Regions from separate parts of the Paenibacillus sp. PK3_47 genome, predicted to be linked through region 2. Evidence: riboswitches for the same ligand, from Rfam matches in the RefSeq annotation. Region 2 holds a riboswitch; each other region holds the start of a gene.
What was found. A riboswitch is a leader RNA that binds a small molecule or an ion and turns the genes downstream of it on or off. The one in region 2 is predicted to bind cyclic di-GMP.
Positions count from the first base shown of each region.

Region 1: another riboswitch for cyclic di-GMP. It lies ahead of C2I18_RS14545 (choice-of-anchor A family protein); the one in region 2 lies ahead of C2I18_RS24845 (hypothetical protein).
Region 3: another riboswitch for cyclic di-GMP. It lies ahead of C2I18_RS13750 (anti-repressor SinI family protein); the one in region 2 lies ahead of C2I18_RS24845 (hypothetical protein).

Region 1 covers NZ_CP026029.1:3,254,533-3,257,791, reverse strand. The annotation lists gene C2I18_RS14545 (choice-of-anchor A family protein) at 1-1,546, opposite strand, end outside; cyclic di-GMP riboswitch class I at 1,653-1,741, opposite strand; tRNA gene C2I18_RS14540 (tRNA-Thr) at 2,758-2,822, opposite strand.
Region 2 covers NZ_CP026029.1:5,708,609-5,711,867, reverse strand. The annotation lists gene C2I18_RS24855 (L,D-transpeptidase family protein) at 1-112, shown strand, start outside; gene C2I18_RS24850 (ketoacyl-ACP synthase III) at 187-1,176, opposite strand; gene C2I18_RS24845 (hypothetical protein) at 1,255-1,614, opposite strand; cyclic di-GMP riboswitch class I at 1,870-1,959, opposite strand; gene hprK (HPr(Ser) kinase/phosphatase) at 2,147-3,064, opposite strand; gene C2I18_RS24835 (histidine kinase N-terminal 7TM domain-containing diguanylate cyclase) at 3,247-3,259, shown strand, end outside.
Region 3 covers NZ_CP026029.1:3,099,402-3,102,660, forward strand. The annotation lists gene C2I18_RS13745 (2-oxoglutarate dehydrogenase E1 component) at 1-751, opposite strand, end outside; cyclic di-GMP riboswitch class I at 1,221-1,305, shown strand; gene C2I18_RS13750 (anti-repressor SinI family protein) at 1,334-1,486, shown strand; gene C2I18_RS13755 (helix-turn-helix domain-containing protein) at 1,583-1,915, opposite strand; gene C2I18_RS13760 (hypothetical protein) at 2,354-3,259, shown strand, end outside.

The sequences.
Region 1 (3,259 bases), 2.5 Mb from region 2:
GTTTGTTATCCGACGGTCCAAGCGGCAGCGGATCGTCATCTATAATTACTTCATCTAAAGTTTCCTCATCTACTGCCACATCAACCACAGGCTCCGCCGGTACATTGATACCATTGTCAACAATCGTCCCGATTACCGTAGGTGGCGCCGGCGTAGGCGGTATAAATGTCACTGGTGGTGGAGTAGCCGGACTGACAGTTTCGCTTGGAGGCACCGGTGTTGGTGCCGGGCTCTCCGGCGGTGATGGTGTTGCCTCGCTTGACGGTGCTGGTGTTGCCGTCGGCGTTGGTGTCGCCGTCGGCGTTGGCGTCGCCGTCGGTGTTGGTGTCGCCGTCGGCGTTGGTGTTGCCGTCGGCGTTGGTGTCGCCGTCGGCGTTGGCGTTGGTGACGGCGTTGGTGTCGCCGTCGGCGTTGGTGTTGCCGTCGGCGTTGGTGTCGCCGTCGGCGTTGGCGTTGGTGACGGCGTTGGTGTCGCCGTCGGCGCTGGCGTTGCCGTCGCCGTCGGTGTTGGTGTCGCCGTCGGCGCTGGCGTTGCCGTCGGTGTTGGTGACGGCGTTGGTGACGGCGTTGGTGTCGCCGTCGGTGTTGCTGTCGCCGTCGGTGTTGGTGTCGCCGTCGGCGTTGGTGTTGCCGTCGGCGCTGGTGTCGCCGTCGGCGCTGGCGTTGGCGTTGGCGTCGGTGTCACTCCGGGAACATCGCCTGTGTACAGACGATGATGAAATTCTCCGGTCCCGCTTAAAGCAGCTCCGATTACAGAACCATTAATTTGTCCGTTGTTAAAAGTGAGCTCGGCAAAAGGGGCCAGAACTGTCCCCATAACCCCTATGTTCTCCATTTTCACCTTTGCAGCCTGACTGAAGTTATACAGCACTCTAAATTCGGTTAAACCTTCGCCCAGCCTGTTGCCGTTTCTCATTGTTACTGCCGAACCGTCAATATTAATGATGGCTGTAGAGCCTGCCGGAGCGTTAATAACGATTTCATTGGCCACGGATAATTCACTTCCAGACACCTTGAATACATTCAGCTCAGAATCGCTTCCCTTCAGAAGCAAATTCCCGTAATTGTTTTCTGTTTTACCGTTCGCCGGCAATGCGGCAAGCTCCAGCGATTTGGCCTTAAGCAACGCAAATTCAGCGGCAAAGGAGACTACACCGGTTTGCTGCCGCAGCGTTCCTGTTCCGCCTTTCGGGCCCCCGGTTCCCTGGTAAGTTCCCCCGTATACCACATTCCCGTTGACCTCCCCCCTGTCATACTCCAGATTGCCTCCAACGATCAATGTATCTCCTTGTCCGCGTTCGGCTTCAGTCAAGCTGCCGCCTACAGAATACCCTTCCTTTAGAGCAACATTTCCGCCTGCCGCCATCCTGCCTTCCGAATCACTGTGGTATGTTGTTATATCGCCAAGAATAAATACATTGTACGTCCCGGCGATCCCCGGTAACGGAGAGCTTTCTGCTTTTACGGTCGCATCTCCAAAGGAGGCAAACCAGCCTCCTGCCAATAACACAGCAGACATGCCAGCTGCAAAATACTTTTTAATCATAGAGTTATGTTTCATTCCGCTCACCTCTTAAACACAAAAATTAAGACTTACAGTAGTGACTCCAACCGCCAGCAACACAAAAAAGACCGCCACGAAGGGTTAGCTTCACGGCGGCCGGACGATCATAGCCCGTATACGGGCTTTAGATTCCTGACTTTGCGTCCCATTCTTTCGAACGGTTTGCGTTTATACATGACAAAATATGTAATTAGGGAGTTGTTATATGTAGTCAATGACATTTGTTACTTTCGAACTACCCTAGTTTATCTGCAAAACTAATATTTTGTCAATCTATTCCTTGTTTAATACTGGAACGTCCTTTATTGCTTCATTTATTTTAATTTTCAGGAAAATGGAACTACTCCTTAACTCCCCTAATGCAATGTATGACGTCAAACTCAGATTCATACTAAAAGTTGTATCCAGCCAATCATCGACACCCATAAAGGAATGCTCAGAATCATTCCGAACAGCAGACCGCGGCGGAGACTTCCATCAACATTCATCATTGATCTCCTCTTTTCTCTTCATTAACTTCAACTTTTATTATTTCAATTTTAATATATAACAATCCGCTTTATTCTTTTGTGAAAAACATCACATTATAAACGGTTTTGCTGAGTATTATTTTCTAGCGGCCAACATGTTTAATCCTTACGGTGGAACCTATCCTGTTCTATTGCATCTTCTGCAGCAGTGGTCCCTTAAGCCGGACAAAAAAAATAGGCCTCGCCAAGGGAGTCGGCAAGACCTGAAGGGTACCACATAACACTGGGGGGTGTTGATATATTCAATATAAACCCTCTACCTGAAAATAAGATGATGGTTAGCTGAAAGTTACATTAAAATTGTGTAATATCCCAGCGTACCGAACACTACGATCAGCGCCACCGGGTATAGGATTCTTCTGCTCACCTTATCCTTAAAGGTAAGAAACAGACATAACATGCAAAGCCACGCAATAAGAAGACTGCCCATTTCCTATGCATTCGCTCCTTCCTGGCCGTTCTGGATTAACCCTGCGCACACAAGGTGCACAGAAGCTATATTAAGAAATACCCTAACGGTATCCCAATCATAACTGAAACTGTAAACTGAAGTCCAATGTGCCTGCATGCCCTTAAGCCATCCATCCTTTCTCCCGTGCAAAAGGAAAAGCGCGGTCCCCGGACACCCGGAAATCCGCGCCTGATATGGTTGCCTTAAGATGCTGGTGAAGGGAATTGAACCCCCGGCCTACGCATTACGAGTGCGACCCTGTCCCATTCCATAAGGTTCCATTGAGTACCTTATGTTATGGCAGGCTCTACACTACTCATTATAAAGTTCTATAAGGTTTTGTAAAGTTCCGCATGTTGGTAGAAGAATTGGTAGAAGATACGGTAGAAGAAACAACTGGCGACCATGGCCCTGTTTCATACACAACTGGGTTGGCCGTACGATTGTGTGAGGGCGACTTACCGCCGCCCTCGAGCTTTAATTAGTGCGGCCACTGAGACAACCAACGCGGCACCAATAATGATCCAAGTAATTGTGTGTAACATGTCGATTCCTCCTTTATAGGGGCCGTAGCCCCTAGTGTTTTACCTGTTATACATACCCTTTGCTAACCCAAGAATGTCGGGCAAAATAACTGCCACCGTGTCCTGGTATCAAATAACCAGTGCCTACCATGGTTCCAGCCTTTCGTTCATCCAGACCACGCTCTACGGC
Region 2 (3,259 bases):
AAACCAGCCGACAGCAGGCTGCATTGCCATGTCCGAGAGCAATCTGCTTAAGCTGATGGCCCTGCTCGATCCCGCGAAGTCACCGTCCATTGCCATCGGATTGGCGGACTGAAAAGACCCTGTGCCGGCCGGCACAGGGTCTGATTAATTGTATAGATGCTGCTTCTTAACTCAGCAGAAATCGGATTACAGCTTCCACAGGGTGGCACAGCTGGTAATCCCCGCTCCGACAGACCACAGTACGAACAGGTCCCCTGGAACCAGGGTGCCGTCTTTAATGGCATGATGAAGCGTGATGAACGGGCTGCTGGTCCCTGTGTAGCCATAGATATCGCCAATGTACGGGAATTTAGTAATGTCTTCCTGCAAATTGCCGGCAATATCTTTGATGACACTGAGATTCAGCTGGCTGAGAATATAGTGGGTGATGTCACTTTTCTGCAGTCCATGCTCCTGCAGCAGCATTTCAATATTCGTTACCGCTGTCGGGAATGCCACATTGACGTTATATTCCGGATGAAGATAAATTTTCTTCTCCTCAAGCGTCATATGCTCGCCGTAAATCTGTGTCATCCCGCCTGCAGGAAACTGCATATCCTCGGCTCTTTGCGTATTGGTGTAGTATGCGGAATCAATCAGACCGGCGTCTGTGTCCTCTACACGCTCCAACAAGACCGCGCAGGCCGCATCTCCGCAGAGACCTTTTGACGCCAAGTCCCCTTCTTTATAAAACCTGGCAATTTGTTCCGATCCTACAATAAGCGCGTATTTCACTTTGCGGTTCGTAATCATAGAACGGGCCGCCTGGTCAGCAGCGACAACCATCCCTACACAGTTTGCATTGCTGTCATACACAATACAATTTTCTTTACCCTTTAAAGCCTGGTGAACAAAAGCAGCATCCGTCGGTGCGCTGAAGTCATGAGTGCCTGAGGAGAATACAATCATATCCAGATCTTCTCCGGCAAGCCCGGTTTTTTTAAGTAATGCTTTTGCCGCTTCTATTCCCATAAAGAGCGTGCTTTCTTCATAGCTCTCTGCATAATAACGATCCTTGCGTCCAAAATACTCCCAAATCCCGATAAGCTTCCCTGCTGCTTCCCCCGCCTGGACAGCCAATTCTTCATTGCTGACCTTCGTTGCCGGATGGTACACTTCAGTACTTACTATTCTCACATTAGCCAAGTTTGACCACCCTTTGCCAGTAGATTTGTAATGTATTTCATTGAAAAGAATTTGATCTCCCGTTAACGCTTAACCCTTCACAATCGCCCAAGCTTCATCAACGGTATCTACAAAGTGTCCTGCAAATCCGGCTTTGGGAGCTACTCTCTGCAGCTGGGATTTGGCAACAACCTTTTGCGGATTGACGAGCACACAATGCTTAAACGCGTTGTACAAAACGTAGCAGCGTTCAAGTACAGGCAGGATTTCAGCTTTGAATGGCGCCATATCACTGCAATCGATGATTAGGGACATATCTTTAAGCGGCAATGACGGCATATTATTCTCGAAAATATCTACTTCTTTGATGGTTTCATCCAAATCGGCAAAACCGTGGAGGCTGATAAAAATAGTGTTGGATTCCGGATACATCTTAGTTTCTGCGATCATCTTGTATTGACACTCCTCTGATTGTTTTGATTCTAAGCTGAGAGATTCATGAGCTCAGCAATGAAATTCATGACATAGCTTAGTTAATATCGACATTTCTTGCCTCTTTTTTGATATTTTCAGACAAATAATCATAAATTTTTCAACATTTTGCAGAACTCTGCTTCCATTTATGTATATTGTCCCGGCAAAACCCTCCTCAACATGTCTACTAATCTACTATTGTTGTATTTAGACAACAAAAAACCAAACTATATGAGTATCCCCGCTGTCATGCCGCTTTGAAGCGGTTTAGACCGGTAGCTTTGCGTCTTCCGCCTTTCGGCGGAGTTGCCTTTGTTCATCAGCTGGCGCTTCAGAATAAAACATATTTTGGTATTTATTATCTATGTGAATTTATATTTCGACAGCAGCAGTCATATTTCCTTCTTTTTCTTCGCAATATCTGAATATTTTGAATATTTAAAATAACAGCAGTTAAGGCTGTAAAAAATACGGTCCTTAACTGCTGCTTTGGTTGTTATATGTAACTTTAAGACTGCATTCCATCTTCGATCCGCTTCATAAACTCTTCAACCGCGCTGTAGCCAAGCTGCTTAAGATACCAGTTGTTGGCCGCCGCCTCAATGAGGCCGGCAACGTCACGGCCCGGCTGAAGCTGGATTTCCATATGCGGAATCTGGACACCGAGATATTCGGTGAACTGGGGAACGACCTCCAGCTCATTGTTCAGCGCATTCTCCCGCCATGGGGCCAGCTCAATATCGAGCACGATCCGCGTTTCATCCTGGAAAGCCCTGCGTCCGTATTGTCTGACGACATTGATCAGGCCGACACTGCGCAGTGCCAGGAATTCGCGGGTGGTCTCGTTATGGGTACCGAGCAGTGTAGCCGGCCCCAGCTTTTTTAGTACCACTATATCGTCTGCCACAAACCGGTGGCCTCTTCTGATGAGCGTATGTGCAGTTTCGCTTTTGCCGATTCCGGATTTGCCCCTGAGCAGAATACCTATACCGGATACATTCACACATACACCATGAATAGACATTTCCGGCGCAAGTGTTTTGACCAGATAACTGTCCAGCTTGGCAATGAACTCAGTGGTTGTGTCTGTTGTCCGCAGCAGCGGAATCCCTTCCTGATCACAGAACAGTGTCAAATAAGGGATCTCCTGCTGGCCTGAGGTCACTATAAAACACGGCGGATGATATTTGACGATGTTCCCGATATGCAGCTTGCGGTCTTCCACACTAAGCGTCAATAAATAGTTAATTTCCTTACGGCCGAGCACCTGTACCCGCTCCATAGGAAAAAAATCAAAATATCCGACAAACTCCAGCCCCGGTCTGTGCGTGCGCGGACGGGTAACTGGACGGTCCATCCGGCTGGCTCCCGCCAGCACTTCAAGCTGAAATTTCTCCGTTAGACTTTGTACAGTAACCGACTTCATGTTGTTTCCCTCCTGCAAAAAGATAGTAACGTTTAGTTTAAACTTCTAAAAAACTTGAAAAATTTTCATACTAATTATATATTAAAATCAATATATAAGACTTCAGACCCATGTAGAATATCACTTCCATAATAGCAAGAAGGTGCGGCCCGGTGGCTTTGGAGTCATGGATTGATCTCATCATGTGCTTTATTT
Region 3 (3,259 bases), 2.6 Mb from region 2:
GGTGGGCCATCCCCATGAGAATGTGCTCGGCACCGTCATGTGCGGCGGCACGCACGATTTCATCCAGCATCGGCACAAGCGCGTCGTTGCCTTCTATACTGAAGCGTTTCTGGCCGACGAAGGTTTTGTGGAGGAAGGTTTCGAATTGTTCCACCTGGATCAGCCGGTTCAGCAGCTCTTTGCGCTCGGTATTGTTCAAGGGTGCCGGGGAGCTTGTGGACTCCGCCTGGCTGTTCAGCCAGCGCAGCTCCTGCTCGTCGCGTACATGCCCGAATTCATAAGCAATGGTCTGTGTGTAGGCCTGGCGCATCCGGTGAACGGCATCCCAGGCGGTATGGACATCATCAGGGGCGTTCTCCCAGATCAGTGAGGCCGGAAGGGCAATCAGGTCTTCACGGGTCAGATCATAGGTTTCGTATTCCAGCCATTTAGCCATGGGGTTCTTTTCGGCGCGTTCCAGTGGATCAATGTTGGCGGCCATATGGCCATGTATGCGAATGTTGGCGATCAGCTTGGAAGCTCTGACGGCTTTTCTGAGCCATTCTGTGTTTCCTGAAATTGCAGGCTGCGGTGCCTGCACGGTATCCGGTTCCAGTGGAGGAGGGCCGGAGATGGTAAACAGATCGCGGTAATTTTTTTCTACTGAAAAAGGATCCTTCAGAAACTGCTCATACATTTCTTGAATGTAGCCCAAATTCGGTCCGTAATACTTGCTCCAAACGGATTCATTATAGGGTTCTTTGGCTGCCATGAATACATCCTCCTAACGGATGAACCCCACTCGCGCCAATATCGTGTCGGCACTTGGTGGAGCTGCGATGTTTGCGGTTTCATTCCTCATCCTATTGTGCTACTTTCAAGGCCTGTAATCAATTCATACTTGTGTTTATTCCAATCGCAAAAAGGTATGATTCAGTCCATTATTCATACGTAACTATTATGATTCGGCACAATTCTGATTTCACGCCCGCAGACCTGGGTAATTTATTCTATAAACTGCACATTTAGAATAACTCCTTCCTCATACATAGGTGTAAGGACATAATATAATTAAACCATTCGTGAGATTTAGACAAGCTGCCTGCAAATTTAGCCAGGATTTTTCAGTTAAAATCATATAATAGTTCCATAAAACGACACACTTTTTTTGACCGTCATTATATAATGTTATTGCAGATAGCGGTTTCATGAATTTATAGCAGATCCTTTCATATGAAGGATCCAGTAAAGGGTAAACCTGCTGAAAGGCAGGGGCACAAAGTCTCGGGTCTAATGTAGCAATACTACGACGGCCGGACTGCCTGGGGACGTGAAAATCTTAGGAGGAGATTTCTTGGATAAGTCCAACCAGGGGGACAACGGAGAACTGCAGACAGCTGAGCTTGATTTGGAATGGGTCTATTTATTGATGTCGGCAAGAAATGCGGGCATCAAGGCAGATGAGATCCGCCAGTTTTTCAACGAAAAGATGCTGCAGGCGATGTAGCGGGGCAATTCTTGAGCAGACCGGTTGTACATAATGCAGGAAAAGGGCATGGCGGATGACCGCCATGCCCTTTTCTGTGCGCAGCACCAGTGCTGCTCATGAATCCTTCTGATCCAGCCGCCACTTTTGATAGTCCAGAAACTCCTTGAATTCCCGCTTGCTTATCCCTGAAGCCATAGCTTCCTGTACGAGACGGAACCATTCTCCGTCGAGAGACGATTCCTGGACATCAGCAGGCTCGCCGTAGAGCAGGACATGGATGGATACCTGAAGCGCGTCGGCGATTTTTTCAATGAATTGAATAGAGGGGTTGGATTGAATATTTCTTTCCACATTGCTTAAGTATGATTTCGCCACATCAGCTTTGTCCGCCAGCTCCGATAATGACAAGCCTTTCTCCAGACGGAGGCGGTGAATGCGACTTCCCATATTATCTGGCACGATGACTACGCCCTCCGCACTTTTTTATAACAGTATAACAAATAACCATACCCCGGACAAAGCACAAATCCATCAGAATTAACGGTTAATCCGGCAGCGTGTCACAATAGTTGACTTCGCGTATTTCCGCTTGTTCTAATCCTTTTCAGATCGTCATTGTTTTAACTCTTATTTGAGGAATGTTCTTTAAAAAGTACGATATCTTAAGAAAAAGGAAGGAAAACGGAGCAGATAGCGGCTAATTTGTTCTTTATAACGAATATCACTGTGAAATGGGATTTTAAATTTTCAGGATAGCTGGCATATACTTATGCCAAGGTTCTTAATAACGAACGATAATTGTTCGTCATAAAGACTGATCAGCACAGGGTTGATAGATGAATTTGTCTGCAGGGAGTCCTGCGGACAACCAAAGGAGAGACTCTTGTGAGGCTTTCACGAACCTCCCGTAAAAGAAACAGCCGCCGCCGGTATATCCTTCCCCAGCTTGCCGGAATTGTGGTGATCTCTGCGTATGGCATCAGTCAGATCACTGCACCGACGTACGCTCTGCTCACCAGCAGTGTTACGGAGGAATCCGGTATTGCGAGTGCCTTTGTTTTCCCGAGCACTGTGGACAGAATCGCGGATCAGGCCAGTGAAGCAATGAACCGTGCTGCCCTGCAGCGTGACGGGGTGCGTGAAGCATTGGCCGGCATGGCGGATAGCATTATGGATTCCGATACTGCAGAGACACTTGCACTGGGCATTGAAGATGCCGCCGATCAGGCACGCGGTGCTGCCGCTTCAGCAGCAGAATTGCTTGCCCGGCTTGAAAGCTACGCTTCCCGTTCGCAGCAGGAGCTGGCCTGGCAAAGGGATGAAATTAACCAGAGGCTTTCACCTTCCGGAATCAGCTTTGAACAATTAACTGCTGCGCAAAACAACGATAATACGACATTTGAGAATCTGTTGATTCAGAGCAATCTGACCATAAGCGAATTTCAGGAGATGGTGCGGAAGCTGGCCTCCATTATGCGGGTCGATGCTTACGTTCAGGCCGCATACCAGCAGGCGTTAACAGCGTCCGAACAGGCTGGCGGCTATGCAGAGGAAGCTGCAGGGCTGTATGGGCAGGCAGCGGATACCCTGCTGAAACTGAAAGCAGCCGAGGCGAAAGCAAAGCTCGAAGCTGAGGAGAAAGCGAAGCTCGAAGCCGAGGAGAAGGCGAAGCTCGAAGCTGAGGAGAAGGCGAAGCTCGAAGCTGAGGAGAAGGCGAAGCTCGAAGCCGAGGAGAAGGCGAAACTCGAAGCCGAGGAGAAGGCGAAGCTCGAAGCCGAGAAGAAAGCGAAG